One region of the Pseudoalteromonas sp. HL-AS2 genome, then DNA from elsewhere that is predicted to be linked to it. Evidence: predicted binding sites of a transcription regulator. Region 1 holds the regulator's gene; the other holds the start of a gene.
What was found. The regulator sigma-54, encoded in region 1, starts transcription at its own class of promoters, with help from an activator protein. The targets are predictions, from matches to a motif close to GTTGGCACGNNNNTNGNNT.
Positions count from the first base shown of each region.

Region 2: RB215_RS04070 (flagellar hook-length control protein FliK) is a predicted target of sigma-54. The motif match lies at 7,457-7,475, and genes of this name have one in related genera.

Region 1 covers NZ_CP133571.1:2,656,934-2,667,927, reverse strand. The annotation lists gene rapZ (RNase adapter RapZ) at 1-203, opposite strand, end outside; gene ptsN (PTS IIA-like nitrogen regulatory protein PtsN) at 225-677, opposite strand; gene hpf (ribosome hibernation promoting factor) at 682-969, opposite strand; gene RB215_RS12430 (RNA polymerase factor sigma-54) at 996-2,489, opposite strand; gene lptB (LPS export ABC transporter ATP-binding protein) at 2,559-3,284, opposite strand; gene lptA (lipopolysaccharide transport periplasmic protein LptA) at 3,281-3,826, opposite strand; gene lptC (LPS export ABC transporter periplasmic protein LptC) at 3,816-4,373, opposite strand; gene kdsC (3-deoxy-manno-octulosonate-8-phosphatase KdsC) at 4,370-4,921, opposite strand; gene RB215_RS12405 (KpsF/GutQ family sugar-phosphate isomerase) at 4,922-5,893, opposite strand; gene RB215_RS12400 (calcium/sodium antiporter) at 5,903-6,871, opposite strand; gene RB215_RS12395 (ATP-binding cassette domain-containing protein) at 7,138-7,953, shown strand; gene mlaE (lipid asymmetry maintenance ABC transporter permease subunit MlaE) at 7,953-8,732, shown strand; gene mlaD (outer membrane lipid asymmetry maintenance protein MlaD) at 8,746-9,294, shown strand; gene RB215_RS12380 (phospholipid-binding protein MlaC) at 9,300-9,980, shown strand; gene RB215_RS12375 (lipid asymmetry maintenance protein MlaB) at 9,973-10,266, shown strand; gene RB215_RS12370 (BolA family protein) at 10,272-10,529, shown strand; gene murA (UDP-N-acetylglucosamine 1-carboxyvinyltransferase) at 10,543-10,994, shown strand, end outside.
Region 2 covers NZ_CP133571.1:855,690-866,683, forward strand. The annotation lists gene RB215_RS04030 (PAS domain-containing sensor histidine kinase) at 1-50, shown strand, start outside; gene RB215_RS04035 (sigma-54 dependent transcriptional regulator) at 47-1,507, shown strand; gene fliE (flagellar hook-basal body complex protein FliE) at 1,668-2,000, shown strand; gene fliF (flagellar basal-body MS-ring/collar protein FliF) at 2,021-3,736, shown strand; gene fliG (flagellar motor switch protein FliG) at 3,729-4,769, shown strand; gene fliH (flagellar assembly protein FliH) at 4,773-5,588, shown strand; gene fliI (flagellar protein export ATPase FliI) at 5,607-6,941, shown strand; gene fliJ (flagellar export protein FliJ) at 6,941-7,390, shown strand; gene RB215_RS04070 (flagellar hook-length control protein FliK) at 7,544-9,097, shown strand; gene fliL (flagellar basal body-associated protein FliL) at 9,155-9,685, shown strand; gene fliM (flagellar motor switch protein FliM) at 9,695-10,786, shown strand; gene fliN (flagellar motor switch protein FliN) at 10,807-10,994, shown strand, end outside.

The DNA of each region.
Region 1 (10,994 bases):
TTAAACTGCTGCTGATCTTTAGGCAGGTTACGCACGTCTATACTAACGGCTATTTTATCGTAGTTATCAGAGACACTGCGCACTAATGAAGGCAGCAAATTTACCGGAATATTATCTACACAATAGTAACCTAAATCTTCTACAACACGTAAAGCAACTGACTTACCAGAACCTGATCGGCCACTTATAATAATTAATTCCATTTACCACCCCTTTATTAGTAACTAGGATTGATCCAAAATAACTTGGTATAACGCTTCATCAGACTTTGCCGCACGCAATTGCTTACAAAACTCTTTATCGTTTAGTTTATCAGCTATTGTGGCTAGTGTTTTCAAGTGCTGCTGGTTATCGCCATCGGGCACTATAAGCGCAACAAAAATATCAACTGGACGATTATCAATTGCATCAAAATTAATAGCGGTTTCGCTTATTAAAATTAAGGCAAGAGGCTCTTGTGCCCCGCTCATACGGCCATGTGGAATTGCTATTCCTCGGCCAATACCGGTACTACCTAGCTTTTCTCTTGCCAATAAAGCAGTGAGAATATCTTGCTGAGGTAAATACGGCATTTTTTTATGCGCGAGTTCACTGATGAATTCTAAAATTCTTTTTTTACTATTAAAAAGGACCACAGCTTTGCTGCAGTCCTGGCATATAAGTGAGCTTAATTTCATAGTGTTAGTGTCGAGCAAACTTCTCTTTGTGTTTAATTACTTGACGATCGAGTTTGTCAATCAACGAGTCAATGGCAGCGTACATATCTTGGTGTTCGGTCGATGCAAATAGCTCAGCGCCACTTACAAAAATTGTTGCTTCAGCTTTTTGACTTAATTTTTCTACATCGAGAATAACATGCACATTAGTTATGTGATCTGAGTGTCTTTGCAGCTTTGCAAATTTATTATTTACATAGTCTCTTAATGAGTCTGTAATGTCTACATGACGACCAGTTAAGTTTAGTTGCATCAGCATTTTCCTCTTTGTTGTACGTCTTAAATCAAGCTTTTACGTTGATTCGACGGGGGAATAGCCAGAGATTCGCGATATTTTGCAATTGTCCGTCTAGCTACTTTAATTCCTTGCTCAGCCAATATATCTGCAATCTTGCTATCACTCAATGGTTTGGCTAAGTTTTCTGCAGCTATCAACTTTTTAATCAAGGCACGTATGGCAGTTGATGAACATTCGCCACCATTTTCGGTGCTTACATGGCTTGAAAAAAAGTACTTAAGCTCAAAAATGCCACGTGGAGTGTGCATATATTTTTGCGTAGTGACCCGTGAAATAGTCGACTCGTGCATTTCAACTATTTCGGCAACATCGTTTAAAACCATAGGTTTCATGGCTTCTGGGCCATGTTCAAAAAACGCTTGTTGCTGCTTAACAATACAATTAGTTACTTTCAGGAGGGTTTCGTTTCTACTTTCTAGGCTTTTAATAAACCATTTAGCTTCTTGTAAGTGCGAGCGAATAAATTGGCTGTCACCGCTGGATTTTACTGTACGAGACATAGCCGCATATTGGCTGTTAACACGTATTTTTGGCATGCTATCTGGGTTTAGCTCTACCACCCAGCGGCCTTTTATTTTTTTAACAGACACGTCAGGTATAACGTATTCAGACTCTTCTCTGACAATAGTATCCGCAGGCTTAGGGTTAAGCGTATGAATAAGTGTCATTATTTCTTTAAGCTCTTCTTCTTTGAGCTTAGTTTTTTTCATTAACGTACGATAGTCGCGAGCAGCGAGTAAATCGATATGATCAGTTAACACCATTTTTGTTTCGTTAATATAAGGGGTGTCTTTATCAAATTGATTTAATTGAATGCATAAGCATTCTTGCAAGCTGCGAGCTGCAATACCAACAGGATCAAATAATTGAATGCGCTTTAGCACTGCTTCTATTTCATCTAGTTCTACTTCGTGTTCGTCATCACTTTCTTGATTAAAGCTTGCTAAAAGGTCTTCGCAACTGAGGGTTAAAATACCAGAGTCATCTACGGCTTCAACGATAGCTATGGCAATAGCTTCGTCGGTAGGGCTAAAAGGGGTGAGCTGTAATTGCCACATTAAGTATTCATGCAGGGTTTCGGTTGATGCACCTTGATAAATAGATTCATCTTCAGGCATTGGCCCTGATGAAGAGGCAGGCGCTGCGCTCATATATTCATCCCATGATACATCCATGGCCATGTCGTCGCTTATGGTGTCTTTATTTAGTGCTTCACCGCTATCTTGCTCATACTCGCTTGGGGTGTCGTCAGCAGAGGCGCTAACAGTAATGTCATCTGCTTTTTGCTCGTTTTTACCTGCTGATTCTTCCGTGTAATCTTGTTCATCAACTTCAAGTAATGGGTTGCTATCAAGTGCTTCTTGTATTTCTTGCTGGAGATCCAAGGTACTAAGCTGCAATAAGCGAATAGCCTGTTGCAGTTGCGGAGTCATTGTAAGTTGCTGGCCCATGCGCAGCTGTAATGATTGCCTCATTTATCTCTAACAATCCTTATAAATTGATATGATTAATCTTAGCAGATGCTTATAGTAATAACATAAATATTACAGTTTGAACTGCTCGCCTAAATAAACATCACGTACTGTTTTATCGTTTAATACAAATTCAGGAGTACCAGATGCAATTAGCTCCCCATGAGAAACAATGTAGGCTTTTTCACAAACATCAAGGGTTTCCCTTACATTGTGGTCGGTAATTAGTACGCCAATACCACGATTTTTAAGGTGTTCTATAATTTTTTTAATATCGAGTACTGAAATGGGATCCACGCCAGCAAAGGGCTCATCAAGCAATATAAATTTAGGATCTGCAGCTAAAGCACGTGCTATTTCTACGCGGCGACGTTCACCACCAGATAGCGCCATACCTAAGCTGTCGCGAATATGTTGCAGGCTAAATTCGTCCAATAAACTATTTAGGGTTTCTTCCCTGGCTTGTTTATTTAGTTGCTTACGCGTTTCTAAAATAGCCATTAAATTTTGATACACAGTGAGCTTTCTAAAAATAGAAGATTCTTGTGGTAAATAACCAATACCTAAACGAGCACGGCTGTGCATAGGAAGTAAGGTAATATCGTTATCATCAATTAATATTTTACCTTTGTCGCTAGGTACTAAGCCTACAATCATGTAAAAGGTAGTGGTTTTACCTGCGCCATTTGGGCCAAGTAAACCAACAATGCTGCCAGCTTTTACTTCAAGTCCTACATTTTTAACAACTTCACGGCCTTTATAGCTTTTTGCTAATAGCTCTGCTTTTAATGTACTCATGGCTGACCTTTATTGAGTTTTTGTTCTTTTTTTACGTCTACAGGCACTAAAATAGTGTGTACCCGATCAGTTGAGTTTTCATCTTTTTCAGCACTTATAAGCTGTTGCTCTATATCATAGGTGATGCTTTTAGCCGTAATTTTTTGCCCAGCTTGAGAAATGTTTGCATCTCCTACCAGGGTTAAAAAACGTTTCGCTACATCGTAACGTACTTCGTTAGCGCTGGCGCTCATGACAGTGCCATCTGCTTGCTTTTCTTCAAAATATGCAGGGCTGCCCGTGGCAATTAATAGTTGTTTATTATCGCCAAGTTCGTCGCGCTTATGTACTTCTAAACGATCGGCGGTGATACGACGATTACCGTGAATTATCTCGACGTTTTTCTCAAAAATACCAACGTTTTCTTTTAGTTGGCCTTCTTGGCGGTCAGCACTAATAGAAATTTGATTAGCTAATGGGGAAGTACTTTGCTCTGCCGCATTACTATTAAATACAAGTATAAGCGATGGAATAATAAGTATTTTTGCAAGGTTATTGGTCATAATATAGTGTTCGCGTATGGTTAATTAGTTTTATCACCTCGGTTGTTAAATTGGCTTCAAGGCCTTTACCGGTGATCTTTAAATTCGGTCCAGTTATAATAACGGGCTGTTCGCTGCGCATAGTGAGTAGCATTATATCTACTTGAATATTGTCGGCGGTAATTTTGTCTATCATTGCGCCATCAATTAAGTTTTGGGCAGTTACATTACCCTCTAAAATTAATTGTCTTTCATCGTAAAGTGTTGCTTCATCAGCATTGATACGCCACGTTTTTTGTCTGTCGTCGTACAATATGAAAGTAGGTTTTTCGAATAAGGTAAATCCTAGCTGCTCGTAAAGCTCCGTCTTAACCGCAGTTACTTTATGGCTAATTTCACCGTTTTCGTCAAAAGCTGTTTGTTTTAGCTCAATGGCGGTGTAATCGGGTTTAGCTATTACTTCTGAGTCGGCTTTAGCAACCGTATTTACCTGAGTGAAATAAGGGTACCAAAGCCAAACCATACAGCCGATGAATAAAACGCTTAAGACTATGCGCGCTATATTCATGAACTGGTGCCTTGGCTAGTTAATGGTTTATTGTTTTCAAGCATAAGTAAGTCGGTTAGCTCTCTTACTGCACCAAAACCACCCGGCATTTGCGTAGTGTAATGTGCTAAGCGTTTAATTAGTGGGTGCGCGTCGTTTACTGCGACTGCAAAGCCAACTAACTCCATAACAGGCATATCAGGGCCATCATCACCAATATAAGCAATTTGCTCATCGCTCAAATTAAGCTTGTTTTTAAGTTCTTGGTAGGCAATAAGCTTGTTTTCTTGACCTTGATAAATATGCTGCACGGTTAAGCTGGTCATACGTTGTTGTACTATTTGCGAGTGCCTGCCGGTAATAACCGCTACTTCAAAGCCGCTGTTAATAAGTGCTTTAATACCAAAGCCATCTTTTGTATTAAATGCTTTTAGCTCTTCACCTTGGTTGCCAAGATAAATTCGGCCATCAGAAAATACGCCATCAATGTCGCATATAAGTAGTTTTACTTTTTTTGCGCGCGCTTTAGCGTCATCACTTAGCGCTTGATAGAGTTCTTCAAATTGCATTTATAATACTCCTGCTTTAAGTAGGTCTTGCATATTGAGTGCCCCAATAGGCTGATTATGCTCATTAATAATAATTAAGCCATTAATGCGTTTATGTTCCATGATATTAAGCGCTTGCGCAGCAAGCATATCTTGGGTTGCCGTGGTACACGATTTAGTCATTACTGCATCTATTGATGTGGTATGAATATCAACGCGTTGCTCTAAAATACGGCGTAAATCACCATCGGTAAATAACCCGGCGAGTTGCTGATTATCGTCAACTATGGCGGTCATACCTAAGCCTTTAGCTGTCATCTCAATCAGCGCATCTTTAATAGTTTGCGAAGTAGTTATAATAGGCGTATTTACACCGCTGTGCATAACATCTTTTAAGGTGAGCAGTAATCGCTTCCCTAAACTGCCACCGGGATGCGATAGTGCAAAGTCATCGGCAGTAAATCCGCGTGCTTCTAACAGTGCTACCGCCATTGCATCGCCCATAGCGAGTGTTGCCGTGGTACTGGCTGTTGGTGCTAAGCCTAATGAGCAGGCTTCTTTTTCTACTTTAATGCATACATGCACGTTAGCAAGTGTGGCCATGGTTGATTGTGTATTTCCTGTCATGGAAATAATTTTTGCACCAAGGCGTTTTAACACTGGAATAATATTAAGTACTTCACTGGTTTCGCCTGAGTTAGAAATAAGCATAACGACATCGTTTTTAGTGATCATGCCCAAATCGCCGTGGCTGGCTTCGCCTGGGTGCACAAAAAAAGCAGGGCTACCAGTGCTTGCTAAAGTTGCCGCAATTTTATGGCCAATATGCCCCGACTTACCCATACCAATAATTATAATACGGCCGCTGCAGTCATACATAAGCTGACATGCCTGATGAAAATTATCATCTACATATTGTTTTATATCAAAAAGTGCTTGGCGCTCGATATCAAGAACACGTAGCCCTTGCTCGATAAAACTTAGCTTGGTCATAGACAACTCTTACCCTATTTGACTAAAGATGTAACCTTGGTAAATCAAAAATGCGCTTAGCAGTAAACCACCTTCTACTCTATTGATACGCTGAGCGCCTCTAAAGTTCAATGACATAACAATAAGTGCCAAGGTTGCTGCAATCATAATCAGTACATCACGATTAGCAATAGAAGGGTCGATTATCGATGGATTGATAATACCGGCAAGTGGTAACACGGCTAAAATATTAAAAATATTTGAGCCCACAATATTACCCAGTGCTAGGTCATCTTCATTTTTAAGCACACCTGCAACAGACGCTGCCAGTTCTGGTAAACTGGTGCCAATAGCAATAATAGTTAAGCCAATTACCAAGTCACTTAAGCCAAAGAATTTTGCAATATCGACAGCTGAGCCAACTAAAAAGTGAGAACTAACAGGAAGTAATATCAAGCCCACAATGAGCCAAAAAACTGCCTTTTTAGTGGGAACGTTATCGGGTACTTCATCGCAGGCTTCGTTTACAAATGGATCGTTATTATTTTTAGCTCTTAGGGAGATAATAATAAGTCCAAAAATAAATACAACAAAACCAATAAGTAGGGCAATTGCTTCTGGGTATGAAAAATAGTTATCTGAAAAAATATACCAAGTAGCTAACGAAATAATTAATACCAAAGGTATTTCACGTTTTAAGGTGCTTGATGAAACAGACAACGGGCGCAATAAAGCGGTAATACCCAGTACTAATAAAATATTGGTTATGTTTGAGCCAACGGCATTGCCTATGGCAGTATCGGTTTTACCGGCTAAAGCGGCAGAAGCCGAAACCATCATTTCAGGCGCTGATGAACCCATTGCAACAACGGTTAACCCTACAATTAAAGTAGGCACACCAAAGTTTTTCGCCAGTGCTGCGGCGCCATAAACGAACTTGTCAGCGCTCCAAACTAGGCCAGCAAGACCAAAAATTAAAATAACAAATGAGGTAACCATTGTATTGAACCAGTTATTGAAAATACATATTGCGCGAATAGTAACAAAAGCCAATCTGAAAGTATAAATAAAACAGTGGCGAAGAGAGCGGTTAATCACTTATTTTATAAATATTTAGGGTATGCTATGCAAAGGTTTAAGCCAAGGTTAAGGTGGTTTGAGCGAGCCTTATAACTGTTTTGGCAATTACATTACAAAATCTTACGAATTGTTTTTTCCATCTTGGTCGAAAAAGCCTTAAAATAGGAATACGAGTGAATATTGTTATGGAGAGCGACTTGTCGCAATCAATAGTAGAAGTCAAGGATGTTTGCTTTTCAAGGGGCGATAGAATCATATATAAAAATATGAGTTTTAGTGTTCCTAAAGGTAAAATCACTGCCATTATGGGGCCAAGCGGCATTGGTAAAACTACCATGTTGCGTTTAATTGGCGGTCAGCTAAAGCCTGACTCTGGTGATATTTTATTTGAAGGCAGTAGCATTCCAAAAATGTCACGTAAAACCCTATATGAAGCGCGTACCAAAATGAGTATGCTTTTTCAAAGTGGTGCATTATTTACTGACATGTCGGTATTCGATAATATAGCTTTTCCGATTCGAGAGCACACTAAGCTAAGTGAAGACCTTATTCGTTTAGTGGTATTAATGAAGTTACAAGCTGTGGGTTTACGAGGCGCTAAAGATTTAATGCCGTCGGAGTTGTCAGGTGGTATGGCTCGCCGTGCAGCTTTAGCCCGCTCTATAGCACTTGACCCTGAATTAATTATGTATGACGAACCATTTGCAGGCCAAGACCCTATTTCTATGGGAGTACTGGTAAAGCTTATAAAGTCACTCAATGAAGTGCTTGGTTTATCGTCTTTAATTGTGACCCATGATGTGAACGAAGTCATGAGCATTGCCGATCACGTTATAATAATTGCCGATCAAGGTGTTATTGGCAGTGGATCGCCAGAACAAATGCGTCAACACGAATCTCCTTTGGTACAGCAGTTTTTAAAAGGCTTATCGGATGGTCCTGTGCCATTTCATTTCCCGGCACAAACATATGCAGATGAGTTGCTTGGAGAGAATAAATGATGTTGAATTTTCTGCAAAAAATAGGGCATAAAACACTAGGTCGTTTTGCAGCGCTAGGGCGCTCAGCGAACATGTTATTTGGTGCACTTGTGCACATACCTAACTTTAAAAAAGGCACCCCCTTACTCATTCGCCAGCTTTATATGGTGGGCTCACAATCGTTGCTCATTATTGTGGTGTCGGGGTTGTTTATTGGCATGGTATTAGCGCTGCAAGGCTATACAGTGCTGGTTGGTTATGGTGCAGAGGATAGCTTAGGCCCTTTAGTTGCGCTGAGTTTGCTCAGAGAATTAGGTCCTGTGGTTACTGCATTGCTATTTGCTGGGCGGGCGGGCAGTGCGCTCACCGCTGAAATTGGCTTAATGAAAGCAACCGAGCAATTGTCATCACTCGAAATGATGGCCATTGATCCATTGAAACGTATAATTGCACCGCGTTTTTGGGCTGGTTTAATAAGTATGCCGTTGTTAGCATTAATATTTTCGGCAGTGGCTATTATTGGTGCCCATTTAGTCGGCGTTGATTGGCTAGGCGTTGATACCGGAAGCTTTTGGTCAATTATGCAATCACAAGTTTCGTTTCAGCAAGACATACTCAATGGCATAATTAAAAGCGTTGTATTTGCTATTGTAGTGACCTGGATCGCCCTTTATAAAGGATATGATTGTGTACCAACTTCTGAGGGGATCAGTAAAGCAACCACAGAAACCGTGGTGCACTCATCTTTAGCAGTGTTAGGGTTTGACTTTCTTTTGACAGCGGTAATGTTTACCAACTAGTAGGGTATAGATAATGAATTCACGGAAATTAGAGATTTTAGTTGGTTTTTTTGTCGCATTAGGCATTTTAGCATTTGCTATGCTTGCGCTTAAAGTGGCCAACACTGGTATTAGTGGCTCAGGTGACACATACACACTTAATGCTAAATTTGAAAACATAGGCTCATTAAAGCCCCGTGCACCCATTAAAGTGGGCGGTGTGGTTATTGGTCGGGTAGAATCTATTTATGTTCATCCGCAAGAATTTTTACCAGTTGTTAATATGACCATTGATGCACAGTATTTATGTCGTTTTTCAGACACTAGCTCAATCTCTATTTTAACGTCAGGCATTTTAGGTGAGCAGTACTTAGGGATTAATCCTGTTATTGCACCAGAATCTGCAGAGCAGCGTTGTTTAGGTTTAACTGTGGTACATAACGAACAAGATCAAGCAATTGATGATTTATTTGGCGTAGAAAGTAAAGCGCTAGGTGACGGTGGATCTATTACCGATACTAAGTCTGCCTTAGTGCTAGAAGAGTTAATTGGGCAGTTTTTATTCAACCAAGGTAGTGAGTAATTATTATGTTGAAAAAGTTTTTAGTTATTGCAGCGCTTAGTACCCTAACGTTTGCACAGGTAGTTAAAGCTGCCGATGTTAAACTAACAGATCCTAACAAAATGGTACGTCAAGTGGCAGATAATACCTTTGAGCGGATCACAAAAGATCAGCCATTAATTATTAAAAATAATGAGCATTTACGTGTCATTGTTGAAGAAGAATTAATGCCCTATATTGACTACAAATATGCGGCACTGCGAGTGTTAGGCAGCGAAGTATCAAAAGTGCGTGCAATAACCGATGAAGCTGAAAAAGCGCGCGCAATTAAAGATATTCAGCGCTTTATTGTGGTATTTAGAGAGTACCTAGTAGCAACGTATGCAGGTGTTTTTACCCAATACACCAACCAACAAGTCGAGTTTGGCGCACCACAACCTTTTAAAGGTAAAGATGTGGTGGTAGTAAAAACCAAGATCATTGAAGCGGGTAAACCCGATATTAAAATTGACTTTAAAGTACGTGAAGACAGAAGTGGTGAATGGCGTGCTTACGATATGATTGCAGAAGGTATTAGCTTACTAGATGCAAAGCAAAGTGAGCTACAAGGCATGTTACGCCAACAAGGTATTGACCACGTAAGTAACCTTTTAGAGCAAAAGAGCCAACTGCCAGTACAGTTTAGAGGCAGCGACACCAATGACTAAGTTGGTGATAAGCCAAGTTGATGAGCAACATTTTCGAGTCAGTGGTGAGCTTACTCGAAGTTCAATTGGCGATGAAAAAGGCCTGGGCAGTCAGGCAATAACCAAGCATAAAATCTGCTACTTTGACCTTAGTGACGTATCTAGGGTTGACACAGCAGGCTTAGCTTGGTTAATTCACACTTTTGCGCAGTACAAGCAACAAGGCATTCGCCTTGAGTTGCAAAATCCACCTGAACAATTGCAAAATTTAATGCAATTGGGTCAAGTTACAACCCTATTTGAGTGAGAGTTATGGAAACTAGCCAAGTCGAAATATTATTACGCGATGAACTTCAATTAGCAGAAGTACATGTTAAAGCCAATGGTAGCCATTATGAAGTAATAGCTGTTGGCGAATGCTTTGACGGTTTAAGCCGAGTGAAAAAGCAACAGCTAGTTTATGGACCATTAATGAATACTATTTCAGATGGCACCATTCACGCAGTATCAATTCGCGCTTTTACTCCTGTAGAGTGGAAACGCGAACAAAAATTTATTTTACCGCAATAAAAAAGGCCCCTACATGGATCAATTTGTAATTCAAGGTGGCACTTCGCTTGCGGGTGAAGTTACTATCTCTGGCGCTAAAAATGCGGCACTTCCTATTTTATTTGCCGCATTATTAGCCGATGGTAAAAGTACGTTTACTAATGTACCGCGCTTGCGTGACATAGTTACCACCGAAGCGTTATTAAAAACCTTAGGTGCGAGTGTTAATTGGCAAGGCGACACGCTTGTGATTGACGGCGCAACAGTGGATAAAACACTTGCTCCGTATGACCTAGTTAAGCAAATGCGTGCATCGGTACTGACACTCGGGCCTTTAGTGGCGCGTTTTGGTGAAGCACAAGTGTCACTCCCTGGTGGCTGCGCTATTGGGGCTCGACCTGTGGATATTCATATTCAAGGTTTAGAGCGCATGGGCGCACAAATCAACGTAGAAAACGGCTATATTAATGCCAAAGTAAATGGTCG
Region 2 (10,994 bases), 1.4 Mb from region 1:
ATCTGTTATTGCCAATTAGCGCAGCATCTAAATTAGAGGAATCGTTATGAGTAATACTATTTTAGTTGTAGAGGACGACGCAGGGCTTCGCGAAGCATTAATAGATACCCTAGAAATGTCAGGTATTGAATGCGTTGCTGCCGACAGTGCTGAGCAAGCAATGTTACTACTTAAAAAAGAATCCTTTTCGTTAGTGGTGAGCGATGTGCAAATGGGCGCTATGAGCGGCCTAGATTTACTGCGCAGTATTAAATTAAATTACCCCGATTTACCGGTATTAATGATGACCGCCTACGCAACTATTGACGATGCGGTAGAGGCGATGCGCTTAGGCGCGATTGATTATATGGCCAAACCATTTGCACCCGAGGTGCTATTAAATATGGTGAGCCGCTATTTGCCCGAAAAACCCAAAGAAACCGACGGCCCTATTGTTGCCGATCCAACGAGTATTCAATTGTTGGAGCTTGCAAGCAGGGTAGCTAAATCAGACGCCAGTGTTATGGTGCTGGGACCAAGTGGCTCGGGTAAAGAAGTATTAGCGCGGTTTATTCATGATAAATCAGCGCGTGCAGCAAAGCCTTTTGTGGCTATTAACTGTGCAGCTATTCCTGAAAACATGCTAGAAGCAACATTATTTGGCTACGAAAAAGGCGCGTTTACTGGCGCGATTCAGGCATGCCCAGGTAAGTTTGAGCAAGCACAGGGCGGTACAATTTTACTTGATGAAATTACCGAAATGGATTTAGGCTTACAAGTTAAACTACTGCGTGTATTACAAGAGCGCGAAGTTGAACGCTTAGGGAGTCGTAAAACCATTACGCTGGATGTACGCATACTCGCAACCAGTAATCGCGATTTAAAACAAGCGGTTGCAAATAATCAGTTTAGGGAAGATTTATATTATCGCCTTAACGTTTTTCCGCTTATGTGGCGGCCATTATGCGAGCGCCCTGGCGATATTATTGTGTTGGCAAAGCATTTAATTGAACGCCATTTAATAAAAGCTAAGCAGCCGCTGGCTATTTTAGATAAGCAAGCTGAGCAAAAGCTCCTTAGCCATACATGGCCAGGTAATGTGCGTGAGCTTGATAACGTAATTCAGCGTGCGCTTATACTGCGCAGTGGCAACAGCATAAGTGAGCAAGCTATTTTTATTGAAAATTTAGCCCCAAGTAACTTTGTAGTAGAGCCAGCAATTAGTGAAAGTGCGTTAACTAGTGCCTATTACGATAGTAAAACAACAGCCGTTATTAATGACGAAAAGTCGGGTGATGAAAAGCTTGATGATCAAACACCGAATGAGCAAAAATCAGATTTACTCGCTCAAGATACAGGCAGTTATAAAGATGAGCTTAAAGATAAAGAGCATCGAATTATTTTAGAAACACTTGCGCGTTGCCAAGGCAAGCGTAAAGACGTAGCTGAAACTTTGGGTATTAGCCCGCGAACTTTACGTTATAAACTAGCGCAAATGCGCGACTTAGGTATTTCACTTCCTGCATAACCTTCAAAAAAGCCCTAAATTCAACACCTTGAATTTAGGGCTGTCAAAACTCTGACTAAGTAAAAACCAACTGTAACACCATGTATTTAAAGCTTTATTTATGTGGCACGTTTTGTGCTTTATTAACCTTAAGAGTTAACTGCATTGTTAGAGACAAATAATGAAAATTCAAAATAGCGCTGTATTTCAAGAAATGCAATCAATGGCCTTAGAAGCGGGCCGTAATAATCAAATTAATAAATTGCCTACGCAAGTTCAGTCTACGTCATCAGCACAATTTGGCGATATGCTTAGCAATGCGCTCAATACTGTGCATGAGTTACAGCAAGACACAGGTCAAAAAGTAAAAGCGGTTGAAATGGGCGACAGAAGCGTATCGCTTGCTGAGGCAATGATTGCTTCGCAAAAGTCTTCTGTTGCATTTGAAGCGACCGTACAAGTGCGTAATAAACTTGTTGAAGCTTACAAAGAAATCATGAATATGCCTGTTTAATCAGGTAGTGGAGAATAATTGTGGCGCAATCTAATCAATCTACAGATCTTGCACTTGCTAGTGGCGGTATTGAGCAAAGCGATAGTGACGATCAACAAGAACAAAAGTCGGGCTATTTAAGTGCGTTAAGCGGTGTTGATGTATTGCGTCAAGTTACCCTTATTATTGCACTGGCGATTTGTTTGGCAATTGCCATTTTTGTGATTATTTGGGCACGTCAGCCAGATATGCGCCCATTAGGTAAAATGCCCACCGAAGAGCTAATTCAAACGCTTGATTTTTTAGATGCGCAAAAAATAGATTATCAACTAGATGGCAATGTAGTGTCGGTTGATGAAAGCGAATACCAAAATATAAAATTACTAATGACTCGCGAAGGCTTGGATCAAGGTCCTACTTCTGGTTCAGACATAATAATGCAAGACATGGGCTTTGGTGTAAGCCAGCGCTTAGAGCGCGAGCGCCTAAAGCATGGCCGAGAGCAACAACTTGCCCGCACTATAGAAGAGCTAAATAACATCACTCGCGCCAAGGTGCTGTTAGCTATTCCAAAAGAAAACGTATTTGCCCGCAGAGAGAAAAAACCATCAGCAACGGTCGTACTTACGCTTAAACGCGGACGCTCGCTTAACAGCGAAGAAGTAGACTCTGTGGTGGATATGATAGCCTCAGCAGTGCAAGGATTAGAGCCTGCACGTGTAACGGTTACCGATCAAAATGGCCGTTTATTAAATTCGGGCTCACAAAGCTCACTTTCTGCGCGTTCTCGTAAAGAGTACGACCTAGAGCGTAAGCGCGAGCAAGAATACCTAGAAAAAATTGATAGCATTTTAATCCCTATTGTTGGTTTGAGTAATTACACTGCGCAAGTTGATTTGAGTATGGACTTTAGCTCATTAGAAGAAACGCAAAAACGTTATAACCCAGACCTACCAGCGGTAAGAAGCGAAACCACGTTTGAGGAAAACAACATAGGCGGCTTAGCTGTGGGTATTCCTGGCGCGTTAAGTAATCAGCCTCCGGTAAATTCAGATATTCCAGAAGTAGCAGGCCAAGGCGGCGCAGGAAGTGCTACTTCACCGAGTCGTACGCATAAAGAAGCCACGCGTAACTATGAGCTCGATACTACTATTTCGCATAAGCGCCAACAAAGCGGCACGATTCGCAGAATTAGTGTATCGGTAGCGGTTGATTATTTGCCAACAGTGGGCGAAAACGGTGAAACCACCATGACCCCGCGCTCGGTTGAGGCACTGTCAAATATTCGACGTTTATTACAAGGTGGTGTTGGCTTTGATATACAGCGCGGCGATGCCCTAGAAGTAGTAACAGTTCCCTTTGTACGAGAAGCCGTAGATATGAGTTTTGAAGTACCTTTATGGGAACAAGACTGGTTTATGAAAATAGTACGCTTAGTACTGGCTGCATTGGTTATTATTGTGTTGATTATGGCTGTAGTTAAACCTATGCTAAAACGCTTAATTTACCCAGACAGCACGCTTGATGAGTACGATGAAGATGCACTTAGCTCAGGGGTTGATATTGGCGATAATAGCTTAGATATGCTAAATAAAGACTTTGATTCTGCTTCAGTTGGCTTCTCAAGCGATGGTACACTGCAGCTACCCGATTTACATGGTGACGAAGACTTACTTAAAGCCGTACGTGCCCTTGTAGCTAATGAACCAGAACTATCATCACAAGTAGTGAAAGCGTGGTTAACCGAAGATGACTGATCAAAACCAAAAACAACTCCCAGCAGCTTTCGATGTTGATAAGCTAGATGGCGTAGATAAAGCGGCCATACTGCTATTAAGTTTATCTGAAGAAGATGCAGCGCAAATACTCAAACACTTAGAGCCCAAACAGGTACAAAAAGTGGGTATGGCGATGGCCGGTTTGCAGGATCTATCGCAAGCTAAAATAAGCGCAGTACATAATTTATTTATAGAGCAAATTCAAAGCTTTAGTACAATTGGTTTTCAATCAGAAGACTTTATTAAAAAAGCACTTACCGCTGCATTAGGTGAAGATAAAGCCGCCAGCTTAATTGACCAAATAGTAATGGGATCGGGCGCTAAAGGGCTAGATTCGTTAAAGTGGATGGACTCGAAGCAAGTAGCTAACATTATTCGTAATGAGCATCCGCAAATTCAAACCATTGTATTATCTTATTTAGAGCCTGAGCAATCTGCCGAAATACTGGCGCAGTTTCCTGATAAAGTGCGCCTGGATTTAACCATGCGTATTGCTAACCTTGAAGAAGTGCAGCCAGCTGCCTTGCAAGAGCTTAACGAAATTATGGAAAAACAGTTTGCTGGCCAAGCGGGTGCGCAAGCTGCGAAAATGGGCGGCTTAAAAGCGGCTGCCGATATTATGAACTACCTAGATACCAACGTAGAAGGGCAGTTAATGGACTCTATTCGTGAGCATGACGAAGAAATGTCGCAACAAATTCAAGATCTTATGTTTGTGTTTGAAAACTTAATGGACGTAGACGACCGTGGTATTCAAGCAATTTTACGCGAAGTACAACAAGACGTACTAATGAAAGCGATTAAAGGCACAGACGATGCGCTTAAAGAAAAAATACTCGGTAATATGTCTAAACGTGCTGCCGAAATGCTTGCCGATGACTTAGAGGCAATGGCACCGGTGCGTATTAGTGAAGTAGAAGCAGCGCAAAAAGAAATACTCTCTACGGCGCGTCGATTGTCTGACTCGGGCGAAATACAGCTTGGCGGCGGCGGCGGCGAGGAGTTTTTATAAACCATGACTAAATCGTCAATGCACAAAGGGCGTCCACTGCACGCCGATGAAGCCGATGAACTATTAAAGCACTGGGATGTTCCTGATGTAGCACCCGATGAAAAAAGCTTTGGTAATCGCTCTACTGCCTTTGGTACACCGCTTGCTGAGTTGTATCGAAAAGAAATGGCTGAAGAGTCGCTAATTGAAGAGCCGCAAGAACCTGAGTTACCTGCGCTTACTATGGCCGAACTTGAGCGCATTAGACAAGATGCGTTTGAAGAAGGTGTAAAACAAGGGCACGAGCAAGGTTACATAGACGGTTTTGATAAAGGCGTTACCGAAGGTAAAGAAGCTGGCTACAAAGAAGGCCTAGAGCTGGGAAAAACCCAAGGCCAAGAAGATGTAAAACCACTAATAGAAGAGCAGTTAACTGGCCTACGTAGTGTTTTAGAGGGGTTAACCGCGCCGCTAAGTAAAGTAGATGAGCAAGCTGAAAAGCAATTAGTGCAATTAGCCGTTATGCTTGCAGAGGCTATTATTTATCAAGAAGTAAAAACCTCTCCTGATGTTATTTTACACACCCTTAAACACAGTATTGATGCGCTTAATACCGAGCAAGAAAAAGTACGCATTCATCTACACCCCGAAGATTTAGAGCTAATAAAGCAAAGTTATGGCGAGCAAACAGTGACAGATAATAACTGGCAGTTGATTGCAGAGCCAACGTTAGAGCGAGGCGGCTGCGAAGTTAAAACGGCGCAATCATCGCTTGATATGACACTTAAAACGCGTGTCAAAGAAACATTGGATAGTTTTTTGCATAGCAGTAGTATCTAACTATTTTATTGGTCTGTTATGTCTGCTTTAGATGTTTCATTAAGCGAACGCTTATCTCAATACAAACAGCATATTAAACCGCCAACACTTGCTGTAGCGGGTATTTTAACGCGAGTAGTTGGCCTTACCCTTGAGGCCAAAGGCTTACGTGCGCCTGTAGGTAGCCAATGTAAAATAGAAACCATGAACGGCTTTGTTGATGCCGAAATAGTTGGTTTTAACGACCAAACTTTATATTTAATGCCAAACGATCATATATCGGGGGTGCTCCCTGGTGCTCGGGTGATCCCCCAACTTAACGACACTGGTTTACCTGTAGGCATGAGTTTGCTGGGCCGCGTAGTTGATGGCTTAGGTCGTCCTCTTGATGGTTTAGGTAAAATTAATGCTGAGCACTATCTTAAGTTTGCCCAAAAACCGATAAACCCTCTTTCAAGACGACCCATAAGCCAGCCTATGGATGTAGGTGTGCGTGCTATAAATTCAGTAATAACAGTAGGACAAGGCCAGCGAATGGGCTTGTTTGCAGGCTCGGGTGTAGGTAAGTCGGTACTGCTTGGTATGATGACTCGTGGTAGTGAAGCCGATGTTATTGTGGTGGGACTGGTGGGTGAACGTGGCCGTGAAGTAAAAGAATTTATTGAAGAAATACTTGGTGTTGAGGGGCGTAAACGCTCAGTGGTTGTAGCAGCACCGGCAGATTCTTCACCATTAATGCGTTTAAAAGGCTGCGAAAGTGCGGTGACTATTGCAGAGTACTTTCGCGATCAGGGATTAAACGTTTTGTTATTGCTCGATTCGGTAACGCGCTATGCCATGGCGCAGCGTGAAATAGCACTTGCAGTAGGCGAGCCACCGGCGACTAAAGGCTACCCGCCTTCGGTGTTTGCAAAACTGCCAGCGCTGGTGGAACGTGCCGGTAACGGCGGAGAAGGGCAAGGCTCTATTACTGCCTTTTTTACCGTACTAAGTGAAGGCGATGATATGCAAGACCCCATTGCCGATGCGGCGCGCGCCATACTCGACGGCCATATTGTACTTTCGCGGGAGCTGGCCGACAGCGGTCATTACCCGGCAATTGATATAGAAAAATCGATTTCGCGAGTGATGCCACAAGTGGTATCTGAGACGCACATGCAACAAGCGCGAGTGCTTAAGCAGGTATATTCTATGTACCAGCAAAATAAAGACATGATCACCTTAGGTGCGTATCAAAAAGGGACAGATCAAATGCTTGATCAAGCCATAAATATGATGCCAAGAGTAAATGCCTTTTTACAGCAAGGCATGCGCGATGTAATTAGTTACGACGACGGCCTGCAAGGGCTAGCGCAGTTATTAGGGCAAGCATAATGGCTAAAAACAAACTGCATTTATTACTAAAAATTGAAAACGATAAAGAAGAAACGCTGCGGATGAGCTATTTGCAGGCGAATCAAAATTTGCAGGCAAACCAGCAAAAACTCCAAGGTTTAAATAACTTTAGATTGGAATACACCCAGCAATTACACATTAAAGGGCAGTCGGGCTTATCAAGTGCTGGGTTTAGTCAGTTTCATGCATTTATTGCTAAAATAGAAGAAGCAATTCGCCAACAAGCCAATACCGTTAACACTGCAAAACAAGTGGTTAGCCAGCGTAAAACCCTGTGGTTAAAGCAGCAAATTAAGGCTAAAGCAGTCGCTAAACTCATCGAAAAACAACAGTTAAAGGCCGATGTGCTAGTGGCAAAAAATGAGCAAAAAATGTTGGATGAATTTTCGGCTAATCAATTTTTTCAACGACACAACAATCGACTTTAGTAACAATCGACTTTAGTAAGTAGCGAGTACTTTAACCGCTTTAACAAAAGCTTGTACCTTATAAACAAAGGCACGTTAATTGCTTTGTTGTTAAGTGAACTATAATTTTAGGCATTATTGGGTGGTTTGTTGCCGCTTTATATTAGGTGATTTATGACGATTAATGATATTTCAATGTTAGCGGTATCTGAGCAAGACGCTTACTCTAAAAAACAAACGAGTAACTCAAGACGTAATGATGACTCTGATACTGGTTTTTTTAATCAGTTAGAAGATGCCAATAAAGCGGCTTACAATAATAACAGCAAAGCTAAAGCAGGCGCTAGCAATGCTAAGGCTGAGCAGCCTGAAACACAAGACGATGCTGTTTCGGGCGATAGTATGTTGGCGCAAATAAATGCTGCGCACACTATAGACACCTCAGTTAAAAAGAACGCTGATGCTAAAGCCGAGGCTTTAGATGAAGACGCTAAGCAATTAAAAGGGAAGCCTGATGATCAGCTTGCCCCTATTGTAATTGCACCGCAAAAAGGTGTGCTTAGCGATGTTGCAGCAAGCGCTGAGGCGGCAAACGAAAAGCTAATGCCCTTATCTCAAAGTATGGCCACTGCAAATAATAAAGGCGATGCAACAGCGCAAAAACAATCTGTAGATGCCGCAGTAATGAACTTGCTAAGCAAAGATAGCGAGGCAATTAAAGCAGATCCGTTACTTGCTAAACTAACACCCGAGCAGCATGAGCAATTAACTACGCAGCTGCAGGCAAGTAGCAAACCCAATGGCAACGACAACCTAGCAACGTTAAAGCAAATGCTTACTCAATATGTTGTTGAAAGTGATAAAGCAAGCGCGGCAGACACGGCTAAACAGGCCTTAAATTCTCAAATAAATGCTTTGACCACACCAGAAAAACAAGCGCTACTGAGCCAGTTAAATAGCTATATTAAAAATGAGCAGCCCCAAGGTGAGCAACTAGCAAGTATTAAGCAAACAATTGCAGATTTAAGCGCATCGATTGATAAAAAAGCATTAAACGCACTTAGCGATAAAGAACTCACTAAATCGTTAGAGTCATTGCAAAAAAATAACACTGAACAGTTATCACCCCGAGCAGCACAATTATTGACGCAAATTACCAGTACGGTAAATGGTTTAGGCCTATACGATAGTGTAGGGTATGAGCAAACTATAATTGATATGCAAGCGTTGCAGGCTGGGCAATTACAAAGCACAGCGCAAGTTAAACAAGCAAGCTTGGACCCAGGCGTTATGCAAGCGCTTAATATTATAAAAAGTGACGCGGCAAAAATGTTGCAAGAGCGAGTGAGCTCTATGCTTAGCATAAATAATAAAGTAGCAGAAATTCGTCTCGACCCACCAGAAATGGGCAGTATGCAAATTCGCATCAGAAGCGATGCAGAGCAAGCACAAATAAACTTTGTAGTACAAAACCAGCAAGCTAAAGAAGCGCTTGAACAATCGCTTCCGCGCTTACGCGAAATGCTTGCCCAACAAGGCATAGATTTAGGCGAAAGTACTATTTCTTATGGTGAGCCTGGAGGGCAAGGAGCAGAGCAAAATGATGACAACGATAGTCGTCGTTTAGCTAATAATGAATTGACTACTGATGAAAACGATGAGCAAATTAATACACAAATGCCAAGTTCTCGACAACAAACGTCATCATCAATAGATTACTATGCCTAAGTACTGCTATTATAATAGCTAAAACAAGCAAGTACCTTTGCTAATAAAGGAAATATCATGGCTGAAGAGACTAATTTAGAAATAGAAGAAACAGGTAACAGCAAAAAGAAAATCATAGTAATTATTGCAGCTGTATTGCTTGTTATTGTTGCAGCTGTTGTTGGTTATTTTTTGCTTTCGGGCTCAGACACGCCAGCGGAAACGTTAAATGATGAAGCCGCTACAGCACAGCAAGCAAGCTCTTCTACAGGTTCATCGGCCAAAATAGGCAGCGCACTTTATGTTGCAATGCCAAGACCTTTTGTATTTAACATACCGGGCTCTAGTCGCGATAGAATTGTGCAAATTAAAGTGGAATTATTAGTGCGCGGCGAAGCAAACGAAGAAACCGCTAAAAAGCATATTCCACTAATAGAAAGTACATTATTAAGTATATTTTCTATGACCACGGCTGACGAACTAAGCACCAGTGTAGGTAAAGAAAACTTACGCTTTGCAGCACTAGAAAAAGTACAAGCTAGCTTAATGGACGTTGAAGGCAGTAAAGTAATTGAGCGGGTATTATTTACCGGCTTTGTGATGCAATAAGGGGCTAGCGTGAGCGATTTATTATCCCAAGACGAAATTGATGCGTTATTGCATGGTGTTGATGACGTTGACGAGGAAGATATACCCGAAGGTGAAGACGGTGAAGGCAATACGCTTCAGTATGACTTTTCTTCGCAAGATCGGATCGTACGTGGGCGAATGCCGACGCTGGAAATTGTTAACGAACGCTTTGCTCGTCATATGCGAATTAGCCTATTTAACATGATGCGCCGCACCGCTGAGGTGTCTATAAATGGCGTACAAATGATTAAGTTTGGCGAGTATGTGCATACTTTGTTTGTGCCAACTAGTTTAAATATGGTGCGTTTTAGACCCTTAAAAGGCACCGGCCTTATTACCATGGAAGCACGCTTAGTGTTTATTTTGGTTGATAACTTTTTTGGTGGTGATGGCCGCTACCATGCAAAAATTGAAGGGCGAGAATTTACCCCTACAGAGCGACGCATTGTGCAAATGCTACTAAAAATAATCTTTGAAGATTATAAAGAAGCATGGGCACCGGTAATGGATGTATCGTTTGAATACCTAGATTCTGAAGTAAACCCTGCTATGGCTAACATTGTAAGCCCAACCGAAGTGGTGGTTATTAGCTCTTTTCATATTGAATTGGATGGCGGCGGAGGGGACTTTCATATTGCTCTACCTTATTCTATGCTGGAGCCAATTAGAGAGCTGCTTGACGCGGGTGTGCAATCGGATACCGAAGACACCGATTTACGTTGGAGTAAGGCACTACGCGATGAAATAATGGATGTAGAGGTTGAGTTATCTACTCAGTTATTGGAAGTGGATTTAACGCTAAAACAAATAATGGAACTTAAAGCGGGTGATATTATTCCGGTAGAAATGCCTGAGCATATAACTGTATTTGTTGAAGAGTTACCGACATTTAGAGCTAAAATGGGCCGCTCACGCGATAGTGTTGCGCTGCAAATTAGTGAAAAAATTAAACGACCTGATTCAGTTAAATCTGAGCTGCATGTATTTACCAAAGGCGGCAAGAAAATTGATTCAGATGCAGAATTAGCAGAACTAGAAGATGATTTACACCTCTCTGACGGTGTAGACTTAGACTGGTAATTGATTAAAAGGTTAAATGTATGAGCGATGATCAAGACACTATGGATGAATGGGCAGCAGCTTTAGCCGAAGCTGAGGGCACTGATGACAGTGGCCAAGCAAAAGTAACTGAACTCGATGAATTAAGCGATGCAAAACACGAGATCAGTGGCGATGAAAAACGCAAGCTCGATACAATTTTAGATATACCTGTGACTATTTCTATGGA